Regions from separate parts of the Clostridium sp. TJA038 genome, predicted to be linked through region 1. Evidence: predicted binding sites of a transcription regulator. Region 1 holds the regulator's gene; the other holds the start of a gene.

What was found. Region 1 encodes HrcA, which represses chaperone genes, less so after heat shock. Its sites were predicted from a motif close to TGTTAGCACTCNNNNNNNNNGAGTGCTAACA; they were not measured.
Region 2: a site for HrcA is predicted at 1,728-1,758, ahead of groES (co-chaperone GroES). Genes of this name have one in related genera too.

The regions. Positions count from the first base shown of each region.
Region 1 is NZ_JBZEFA010000001.1:203,684-209,078, reverse strand. It holds gene dnaK (molecular chaperone DnaK) at 1-1,522, opposite strand, end outside; gene grpE (nucleotide exchange factor GrpE) at 1,576-2,205, opposite strand; gene hrcA (heat-inducible transcriptional repressor HrcA) at 2,235-3,254, opposite strand; gene hemW (radical SAM family heme chaperone HemW) at 3,450-4,583, opposite strand; gene AC4FQV_RS00940 (hypothetical protein) at 4,714-4,983, opposite strand; gene lepA (translation elongation factor 4) at 5,182-5,395, opposite strand, start outside.
Region 2 is NZ_JBZEFA010000004.1:29,613-35,007, forward strand. It holds gene groL (chaperonin GroEL) at 1-1,363, opposite strand, end outside; gene groES (co-chaperone GroES) at 1,415-1,699, opposite strand; gene AC4FQV_RS08335 (TIGR01906 family membrane protein) at 2,060-2,722, shown strand; gene AC4FQV_RS08340 (HNH endonuclease) at 2,837-3,142, shown strand; gene AC4FQV_RS08345 (DNA-3-methyladenine glycosylase family protein) at 3,181-4,119, opposite strand; gene AC4FQV_RS08350 (C-GCAxxG-C-C family protein) at 4,129-4,533, opposite strand; gene AC4FQV_RS08355 (signal peptidase I) at 4,724-5,221, opposite strand.

The DNA of each region.
Region 1 (5,395 bases):
TAACTTCTATAGCTTCTTTTCTCTTCTTATCTTCTTCAGCAAATTGTTCAGCTTCTTTTACAGCCTTATCAATTTCAGCATCACTTAAGTTAGTTGAAGCTGTGATTGTTATGTTAGCTTCTTTTCCAGTAGCTTTATCTGTTGCAGAAACTTTAACTATACCATTTGCATCTATATCGAAAGTAACTTCGATTTGAGGGATTCCTCTTGGAGCTGGAGCAATTCCTGATAGAGTAAATCTACCTAAAGTTTTGTTATCAGCAGCCATTTGTCTTTCACCTTGTACTACATGAATTTCAACTGAAGTTTGATTATCTGCTGCAGTTGAGAATATTTGACTCTTTCTTGCAGGGATAGTTGTATTTCTTTCGATTAATGGAGTTGCAACTCCTCCTAAAGTTTCGATTCCTAATGTTAATGGAGTAACATCTAGTAATAATACGTCTTTAACATCACCAGTTAAAACACCAGCTTGTATTGCAGCACCCATTGCTACACACTCATCTGGGTTAACTCCTTTTGAAGGCTCTTTTCCAGTGAAGTTTTTAACAGCTTCTTGAACTGCAGGTATTCTTGTTGATCCACCAACTAAGATTACTTTATCTATGTCATTTAATGAAACGTTACCTGATTTTAAAGCTTCTTTCATTATGTTTATTGTTCTTTCAACTAAGTCATGAGTTAATTCATTGAATTTAGCTCTTGTTAATGTCATATCTATGTGTTTTGGACCAGTTGCATCAGCAGTTATAAATGGTAAGTTTATTAATGTTTGAGTTGATGATGATAACTCAATTTTAGCTTTTTCTGCTGCTTCTTTTAATCTTTGAAGAGCCATTTTATCTTGTCTTAAATCTATTCCATTTTGAGCTTTAAACTCATCTGCTATATAATCTATAATTCTTTGGTCAAAGTCGTCTCCACCTAATCTAGCATCACCATTTGTTGATACAACTTCGAATACTCCATCACCTAAATCTAAGATAGATACGTCGAAAGTACCACCACCTAGGTCATATACTAAGATTTTGTGTGCATTATCCATTTTATCTAATCCATAAGCTAATGATGCAGCTGTTGGTTCGTTTATTATTCTCTTAACATCTAAACCAGCTATTCTACCAGCATCTTTAGTTGCTTGTCTTTCAGCATCATTGAAGTAAGCTGGAACTGTGATAACAGCTTCTGTTACTTTTTCTCCTAAATATGCTTCAGCATCAGCTTTTAATTTTTGAAGTATCATTGCTGATATTTCTTGTGGTGTATAATCTTTTCCATCTATATTAACTTTGTAGTCAGTTCCCATGTGTCTTTTTATTGACATTATTGTTCTATCTGGGTTTGTAATTGCTTGTCTTTTAGCAACTTGACCTACTAATCTCTCTCCATTTGCTTGGAATGAAACTACTGATGGAGTTGTTCTTGCACCTTCTGAGTTAGTGATAACTACTGGTTCTCCACCTTCCATAACAGCTACACATGAATTTGTTGTTCCTAAATCTATACCTATTATTTTACTCATTGAAAATTCCTCCTCTATAAATATCTATATATAATTTGTCAAATTCTAATTAATTATTTAGTTACAGTTACCATAGAATGTCTTATGACTTTATCCCCTCTTTTATATCCCTTTTGGAATACTTGGGCTACTTCATTTGGTTTTGCTCCTTCTTTTTCTACAACCATCATAGCTTGATGTAATTCTGGGTCAAAACCATTTTCTGTAGATATTTCTTCAACTTGAAGTTTATCTAAAGCATCTTCAAATTGTCTTACTGTCATTTCAACACCTTTTTTAAGGTCCTCAACAGTTCCATCTACATCTAAGGCTCTTTCTAAGTTATCTAAAACTGGAAGCATTTTTACTAAAACATCTTCACAAGCATCAGTATATATTCTTTCTTTTTCTTTATCTGTTCTTTTTCTGTAGTTTTCATACTCTGCAGATATTCTTAATAATCTATCTTTTAAGGCCTCTAATTCATTTTCTAGTTTCTTTGTTTTATTTTTAAACATATTATTTTCTTCCTTTAAAGCCTTTAATTCTTCAAAATCTATAACTTTTTCATCAGCCTTAATATCTTCTGAAACTTCTTCTACCTCTTCATCAATATTAGGATTTTCAGCCTTTGTTTCTTTGTCTAATTCCTCTTTGATATTATCATCCTTTAACTCTTCGTTAAAATCTTTATCATCCACCATAAAGCAGTTACACCTCTTCTCTTTATTTACTACTTATTTTTTAAGGTTTCATTTAATTCTTTCATAACCTCAGTCATGATTGCTAAAACCTTAGAATAATTTATTCTTCTAGGCCCTATTAAAGCTATTGTACCTAAAGATCTATCTCCTACATGATAACCAGCTGATATAATGGAACATTCCTTAGCCTCTGGGACAAAAATTTCATCTCCTATTTTTACAGTCATATCTTCACTATCACTTATAAGTTCTGAAATACTTTTCTTATCATGTAAAAATTCTAAAATTTCCTTAGCTTTATGAATATTATTATATTCTGGATAATTTAATATATTAATTGCTCCCTCTAAGAATACCTCAGATGTTTCATCACCCTTTAAGCTTTCATAAAGAGCTGGTAACACAGCATTTACTATATCTTCATATCCACTTAAAGCTTTATTTAAGTTACTTATAACCTCTAAGTTTATTTGCTCAATAGTAAGGTTTTTAAGCCTTTCAGTTATTATCTTACTAATTTTAATAAGTTCTTCAGATATAGGTACGCTCCTTACTTTTATAACTGTATTTCTTATAACACCACTATCTGTTACTAATACACATAAAATACTTAAATCATCAACCTTCAAAAGTTGTATAGACTTAACAAAACTTTTATGCACAGAAGGTGCTTTTACTATACAAGTCATTTTAGTAAGTTCTGATAGAAGAGCACTAGTTTGCTTGATTATTTTATCAACTTCATACAATGTACCATCTATTATTGAACTTCTAATAAGACCTTCTTCTTCAGAAGACAATCTTTCAAATTCAATCATTCTATCTACATATAATCTATATCCTCTGCTTGATGGAATTCTTCCTGCCGAAGTATGAGGCTGTTCTAAAAATCCCATATCCTCTAAGTCAGCCATTTCATTTCTTATTGTGGCTGAACTTACTCCAAGATTATATTTTTTAGCGATAGTTCTTGAACCAACGGGTTCTCCTGTTGATATATAGTCTTGAATTATAGCTCTTAATATTTGAAGCTTTCTATCATCTATCACTAATCTCACCTCTTTATTAGCACTCACTATCAACGAGTGCTAACTAGTACACTATTAATATATTACCTTACAAGTTTTTTGTCAATCCCATTTTTTATCATTTTAAACCAAATTTTTGATTTTTATAATGTTTATTCTACTCTTTCTTCTATTTTCTTTTATTTTCTTTAAGTTACATACAAATTTACTTTATGTTTATAAAAGAAATTCAGCCATTATAATATTAGATACTTCAATGCCCTTTTCACTTAAATAAAGCCTTCCATTCTCCCTTATTAAAAGCCCTCTATTTATATACTTATTTATTATTTCACCATATACTAAATTTATATTCATTTTAAATCTTTCTTCAAATTCTTTTTCTTTAATTCCTTTAATCTTTCTAAGGCCCATAAACATAAATTCTTCCATATTATCTTTTAAAGAATTGTTTATTATTTCTTCAATAGCTTCTCCCTTTTCATTTATTGAATTTATATAATTTTCTATATTACTTATATTCTTAATTCTTTTTCCATTAATATAAGAAGCTGAAGATGAACCTAATCCTATCCAATTTTTCATGTCCCAATAAGCTAAATTATGTCTACACTCCATTCCCTTTTTAGAATAATTAGAAATCTCGTATTGATTAAACCCCTTGCTTTTTAAATAACTTTTACAAAAATCATACATCTCTCTTTCTTCTTCTTCACTAGGTAAATTTAATTTATCCCTTTCATATAAGGTATAAAAAGCTGTTCCTTCTTCAATTATTAAGCTATAAGCTGAAATATGTGTAGGATTTAAAGATACTACTTCCTTTAAAGTTTCCTTAAAATCTTCCACACTTTGATTAGGTAATCCAAACATTAAATCTACATTTATATTTTCAAAGCCAGCCTCTCTAGCTTTTAAAAAGTTTTCCTTAAAACTATCATAATTATGTATTCTACCAATCTTTCTTAATAAATTATCTTGCTTAGCTTGAAGTCCCATACTTATTCTATTTACTCCATATTTTTTCATAACTTTAAGCTTCTCATAAGTCAAATTGCCAGGATTACATTCTATAGTATATTCAACATCATAAACTATATTTAATTCTTTAATACTTTTTAAAACCTCTTCTAATTCATCACAATTTAAAACACTAGGAGTTCCACCTCCTATAAATATAGTTTCAATCTCAAAATTTTTATTTTTCTCTTTAAAAATTTTTATTTCCTTTTTTAATGCTTCTATATAATCTTTTCTTAAATAATCCTTTCCAGCAAAGGATGGAAAATCACAATAAAAACACTTTTGAGCACAAAAAGGTATATGTATATATAAAGAAATTTGTTCCATATCTTATTTCCTCCAAAATTCATTTAGACTAAAAAGTCTTTCTTATATATTATAATAAAAAAAGTCATGAGTGAATAAACTCACAACTTTTACTTTATTTCTTAAAATTTAAATACTTAAAATAGTTATTTTAAATTTCTCTTAAATTTATATTTATAGCATTATGAATTAATATATCTCTTTGAACCTCTATAATTGAAGTATTTATTTCTTCTCCTTCTAAATAAACATTTATATTGCTATGTTCTCCATACTTAGCTAAAAATTTATCTAAGTCTGAAATTTTAAGACTTATACAAATATTCTCTCCATTTTTTCTATTTATAACACCAGTTGCTCTTCCATTATTTCTAAATTTCCTATTCTTTATTTTAGGATCTCTTTTTTCAGCCTTTATCATAAAAACTCAACTCCTCTACATAAGTTTTATTAATTTACTATAAATATATGGAGTATCTTTCCTTTTAATGACTAAATAAAATATATTTTAAATATAAATTTTTTCCTAAAATTTCTTATATACTATGATTTTTAAATAAACTTACAATAAAAAAAAGCAAGAGTAAATAAATTTCATTTACTCTTGCTTAATAGATAATTAATCAACCTTTAATACTGACATAAATGCCTCTTGAGGAACTTCAACTGTTCCTAATTGTCTCATTCTCTTCTTACCTTCTTTTTGTTTTTCAAGAAGTTTTTTCTTTCTTGAGATATCTCCACCATAACACTTAGCTAATACGTCTTTTCTCATAGCCTTAACAGTTTCTCTTGCTATAATCTTTGAACCTACTGCTGCTTGAATTGGTACT
Region 2 (5,395 bases), on a different contig from region 1:
TATGAGCTATTTGTCTCATAGGTTCTTCTAAAGACCTTACTATTATATTTATACCAACTTGTTCATCTGGTATATCTGAAGTTAATTTTGAAACTTCATTTATAACATTAACATAAGCTGTTCCACCACCAGGAACTATACCTTCTTCTACAGCAGCTTTAGTTGCAGCTAAGGCATCTTCTATTCTTAATTTACTTTCTTTTAACTCTGTTTCTGTAGCTGCACCAACTTTAACTACTGCAACTCCTCCAGCTAATTTTGCTAATCTTTCTTGTAATTTTTCCTTATCAAATTCTGAAGATGTAGCATCTAATTGTAATTTTATTTGATTAATTCTATTTTTAATTTCTTCTGAATTTCCTCTTCCATTTACAATTGTAGTACTCTCTTTAGTAATCTTAACACTTTCAGCTTCTCCTAGCATATCTAATGTAGCTTCTTTTAAATCTCCTCCCACTTCATCAGATATTAAAATACCTCCAGTTAAAGTTGCTATATCTTGTAACATCTCTTTTCTTCTATCACCAAATCCTGGTGCTTTAACTGCAACACAAGTAAAAGTTCCTCTTAATTTATTAACAACTAATGTAGTCATAGCTTCTCCTTCTATGTCATCAGCTATTATTAAAAGTTTTTTACCTGCTTGAACTATTTGTTCAAGTAATGGTAGTAATTCTTGAATATTACTTATTTTTTTATCTGTAATTAATATTAAAGGATTGTCTAAAATGGCTTCCATTTTTTCTGTATCTGTAACCATATAAGCAGAAACATATCCTCTATCAAATTGCATACCTTCAACAACATCTAATTCAGTACCCATTGATTTAGATTCTTCTACAGTTATAACACCTTCATTTCCAACCTTCTCCATAGCATCTGCAATTAGCTTACCTATTTTTTCATCAGCTGCTGAAATTGCAGCAACTCTAGCTATATCTTCTTTTCCATTTACAGGTTTAGAAATTTTTTGTATTTCTTCTACAGCCTTTTCAACTGCTGTTTTAATTCCATTTCTTATTAAAATAGGATTTGCACCTGCAGTTACATTTTTTAATCCTTCTCTTATAATAGCTTGTGCTAATAATGTAGCTGTAGTTGTACCATCCCCTGCAACATCATTAGTTTTTGTAGCTACTTCTTTAACAAGTTGAGCTCCCATATTTTCATAAGCATCTTCAAGTTCAATTTCTCTTGCTATAGTAACACCATCATTTGTTATTAATGGTGAACCAAATTTTTTATCTAAAATAACATTTCTTCCTTTTGGTCCTAATGTAACCTTAACAGTGTTAGCTAATTTATCTACACCAGCTTGCATAGATCTTCTTGCTTCTTCACCGAATAATAATGTTTTAGCCATACTAATTTACCTCCCAAATCTATCATGAATATATAAATCACTTATATTTAACTATTCAACTATTGCTAATATATCATCTTGTCTTAATATAGTGTATTCTTCACCTTCAAATTTAACTTCTGTTCCTGCATACTTAGAGTATAATACTTTATCTCCAACTTTAACTTCCATTTCGCTTCTTTTTCCATCAACTATAGCTCCTGGACCTACTGCAATAACCTCTGCCTCTTGTGGTCTTTCTTTAGCTGTTCCAGTAACAATTATTCCACTTTTAGTGGTTTCCTCAGCCTCTAGTCTTTTAATAACAACTCTGTCTCCTAGTGGTCTAATATTCATTAAAAACCCTCCTTAAAAATGCTAATTTATTTAGCACTCTTTATTATAGAGTGCTAATTCTTACTATTATCATATAATTTACCAGTTGTAAATTCAATAAGTAAATTTATTTATTTAGAATATATTAGTATTATTTTCTATCTTTAAATTAATTTATCTTAATATTTCTTCTATTCTTTTGAAATTTCTTTAATTTACATATTTAAAGATTTATAATTATTAAATTATAAAATAATATCATATATTTAAAGCTTACGTACTATAAATTAATACTAAAACTTTTATTAAAATATGTATTTTTGTTTATTATTTAATAAAAAAGTCTAGAATTAAAAAAATAATTATTTAAAGGAGTACGTAATGTTTAAAACTTTAAAGGATTTTATATTTTCAATCTACCTTTTAATAAGCTCTATAATAATTTCAGTACTTATAACATTAAATATATCCCCTATTATCTATTATATACTTATTAAATTTAATAAAATACCAAAATTTAATAATATTAGCACTAATGAACTTTTAAAAGATTATAAAAATATAATAAATTACTTAAATTCACCTGAAATTGAAATTCTTAAATTTAACAACTTCAAAATTAGCAATATAGGGCAAATTCACTTTTTTGAAGTTAAAGAAATATTTTCATCCTTATATTTAATGGCTTTAATATCTATAATAATAGGTATTTTAATTTATGTATTTTTTAAAAAGTCTAACTCAAACCTTTCCTTTAAAGGTTTTAATATGTTCTTTTATGAAGTTATATTGATATTTTTCACTTTAATTATTTCTTTTTATATAAACTTTTCAAAATTATTTACCATTTTTCATAAAATATTTTTTAATAATGACTACTGGATTTTTGACCCTAAAAAAGATGAAATAATAAATGTCTTACCTGAATCCTATTTTTTATTGTTAGCTTTATTTATATTATTTTTAGTAATGATATTTTCCATAATATCAAAAATTTTTTACACTATAAAAATAAAAAAACTAAAATCTACCTTTATTAAATAAAATATTAAAATTAAAGCTTTTAAATTAAAAAAAGCTTTAAAATAAGGTTTTTTTAATTTTAAATATATGTATTATAATATTTAATAATATTATATTTATTTAAAGGTGGTTAACTTGACTAAAGAAAATATTTGTAATCTTTGTAAAAGGAGTGTTCCAGAAGTTACAAAACATCATTTAATACCTCTTGAAAAGAAGAAATTTAATGAGGAAGTAATTTCTCTTTGTATTCCCTGTCATAAGCAAATTCACGCTCTTTTTAGCAATTATGAATTATCTTTTAGACTTAATTCTCTTGAGAGAATTAAAGAAGAAGAAAAAATAAAAAAATATCTAAACTTTATTAGAAAACAACCTGGAGAAGCAGATATCTCAATAAAAAAATCAAAAGCTTTAAGAAAAAAAGGACGATATTATTAAAATAAAAAAGAGCTTAAATAACTAAGCTCTTTTTTTATTTAAAGTTTTATTCCATTTTCTCTAGCATAATAAAATAAATACTGTTGAGCAAATCCTGAGTATTCTCCAAATCTTTCTCTTGCAAAAATTCTTATTTTATTTAAAGAAGCATCATCAGCACCATAAAAATGCATCATTGCTCTTTTAACCCATACATCTACAGGAAATGCAGAACTTTTTTTCATGGAAAATAACATTATACAGTCTGCAACCTTTGCTCCAACTCCCATAAATTCTTGAAGTCCTTTATGACAGTTATCAGCATCCATATTGCTTATCTTTTCTAAATCATATTTTTCTAGTATTTCAACTATGTCCTCTTCAGGTGCATTTAATATTCCTTTCTTAGCTAACTCACAATCATATATCTTTTTAGTTGTATCAACTATATACTTACTTCTAAATGAAGCCCCTGTTTCCCTTATATCATCAATTGATGCTTTAGATAAACTTTCTGGACTTGGAAATGAATAATAGTCTTTGCCTTTATACTCTATTTTATTTCCCCATCTTTCACTTATTTTCTTTATTGTTTTTGAAATAACAGGAATACTATTTCTAGCTGATATTATAAATGATATAACAAGTTCAAAGGGTTCTTGATTTAATATTCTTATACCATATCCAAATTCAACAGCACTTTTTAAAGTTTCATCCCAAGATAAAGCTTCTTTAACCTTTGAATAATCCCTTTTTAAGTCAAAATAATCAATCCATATATTTTCAAAATCTTCTTTGTTAGTATTATATATTATTACATCATCTCCCTTTTGAGATACTTCTATAACCCTACCAAAGGCAACACCTATGTATGAATTATTTTCTGTTTTTTCCCATCTAAAACATTGACCACACTCAAAAACTTGTTTTATATTAAAATTTTTAGTTTCTCTTAAGATAACTTCATTATCTTTATATTCTACACTTTTAAAATCCATTTTTTTCACCTATCTTTCTCTTTGTATAATTTCATCTAAAATTTCAGCTGCTGTTTCTATCATAACTATGCATCTTTTGTCATCATCTTTTCTATATTTAGCTTTTAAATCAATACAATTATAATATCCTAATTTATCATAAAACTTTTTCATAAATTCTTCTGTTAAAGCTTTTGTCTTAGGACTTTGGTGTCCTCTATCTTCAGTAAACATAACTCCTAAAACTCCAGCTGCTCCAGTTATAGCCCCACAGATATTTCCTATAGCTAATCCTCCACCAAAAGAAGACATTACCTTTAAAGTTTCCTTTGATAAATTTAAATTATATTCTTCATTTGCAGCATACATTATGCACTCTGCACAATTTAAGTCATGCTTTTTATCCCACTTTTCTCTAGCTTTTTCAACTAACATGTTATACCTCCAAAATAAAGTTTAATTTCTATAAAACCTTATCTCATAAAATTAATTTTAAAAGTCATTAACTTAAATAATAACCTCATACTACTAATATTATACTAATAAGAGTTATTAATAAATAGTATTTAATAATATAAAATAAACCTAAAGAAACTAAAATACTTTAATTTCTTTAGGTTTATTTTTAATTCTTAATATTCTTTTTATTTCCTTTAAATGTGTCAAATAATATGCTTATAGCAATTAATATCATAAATCCAGAAATAACTATAGGCTTTGATAAAAATATAGTTAAATGTCCTAATAAAGGTATGTGAAATAAAACTTTTCCTATAAAATTTTCTTCATTAACTAAGCCACTATCTTCAACATTGTTATTATCACCTTTTGTTATAAATCCATCATCCTTTTTTCCTATTACTCTATGAGTAACCACATTCCCCTCAGATTTAAATGTTATAATATCTCCTTCTTTAATTTCATTAAAATTAGTATTTTTAACAACAACTAAATCTCCTGTTTTTATTTTAGGCTCCATACTACCACTTAATATTGTATAAGTTCTAAAGCCAACAGTTTTAAAGATTTTATCTGATTTACTCATAAAATTATTTATTAAAATTATAATTAAACAAAAAATAATTATGTAATATATTATATTAAATAAACTCTTATTTTTCATAAATTCACCTATCTCTGAATAAAAATATAAAATTACAATATATGTATATTCTAATAAATCGAAAAATATTCCTATTTTTTTGAAATAAACTATAAACTCTTTTTTAATTAATTTAAAAATTAAGAAAATAAAAAGAGGTTGATAAATATCAACCTCTAAATTTACTGCAATCTA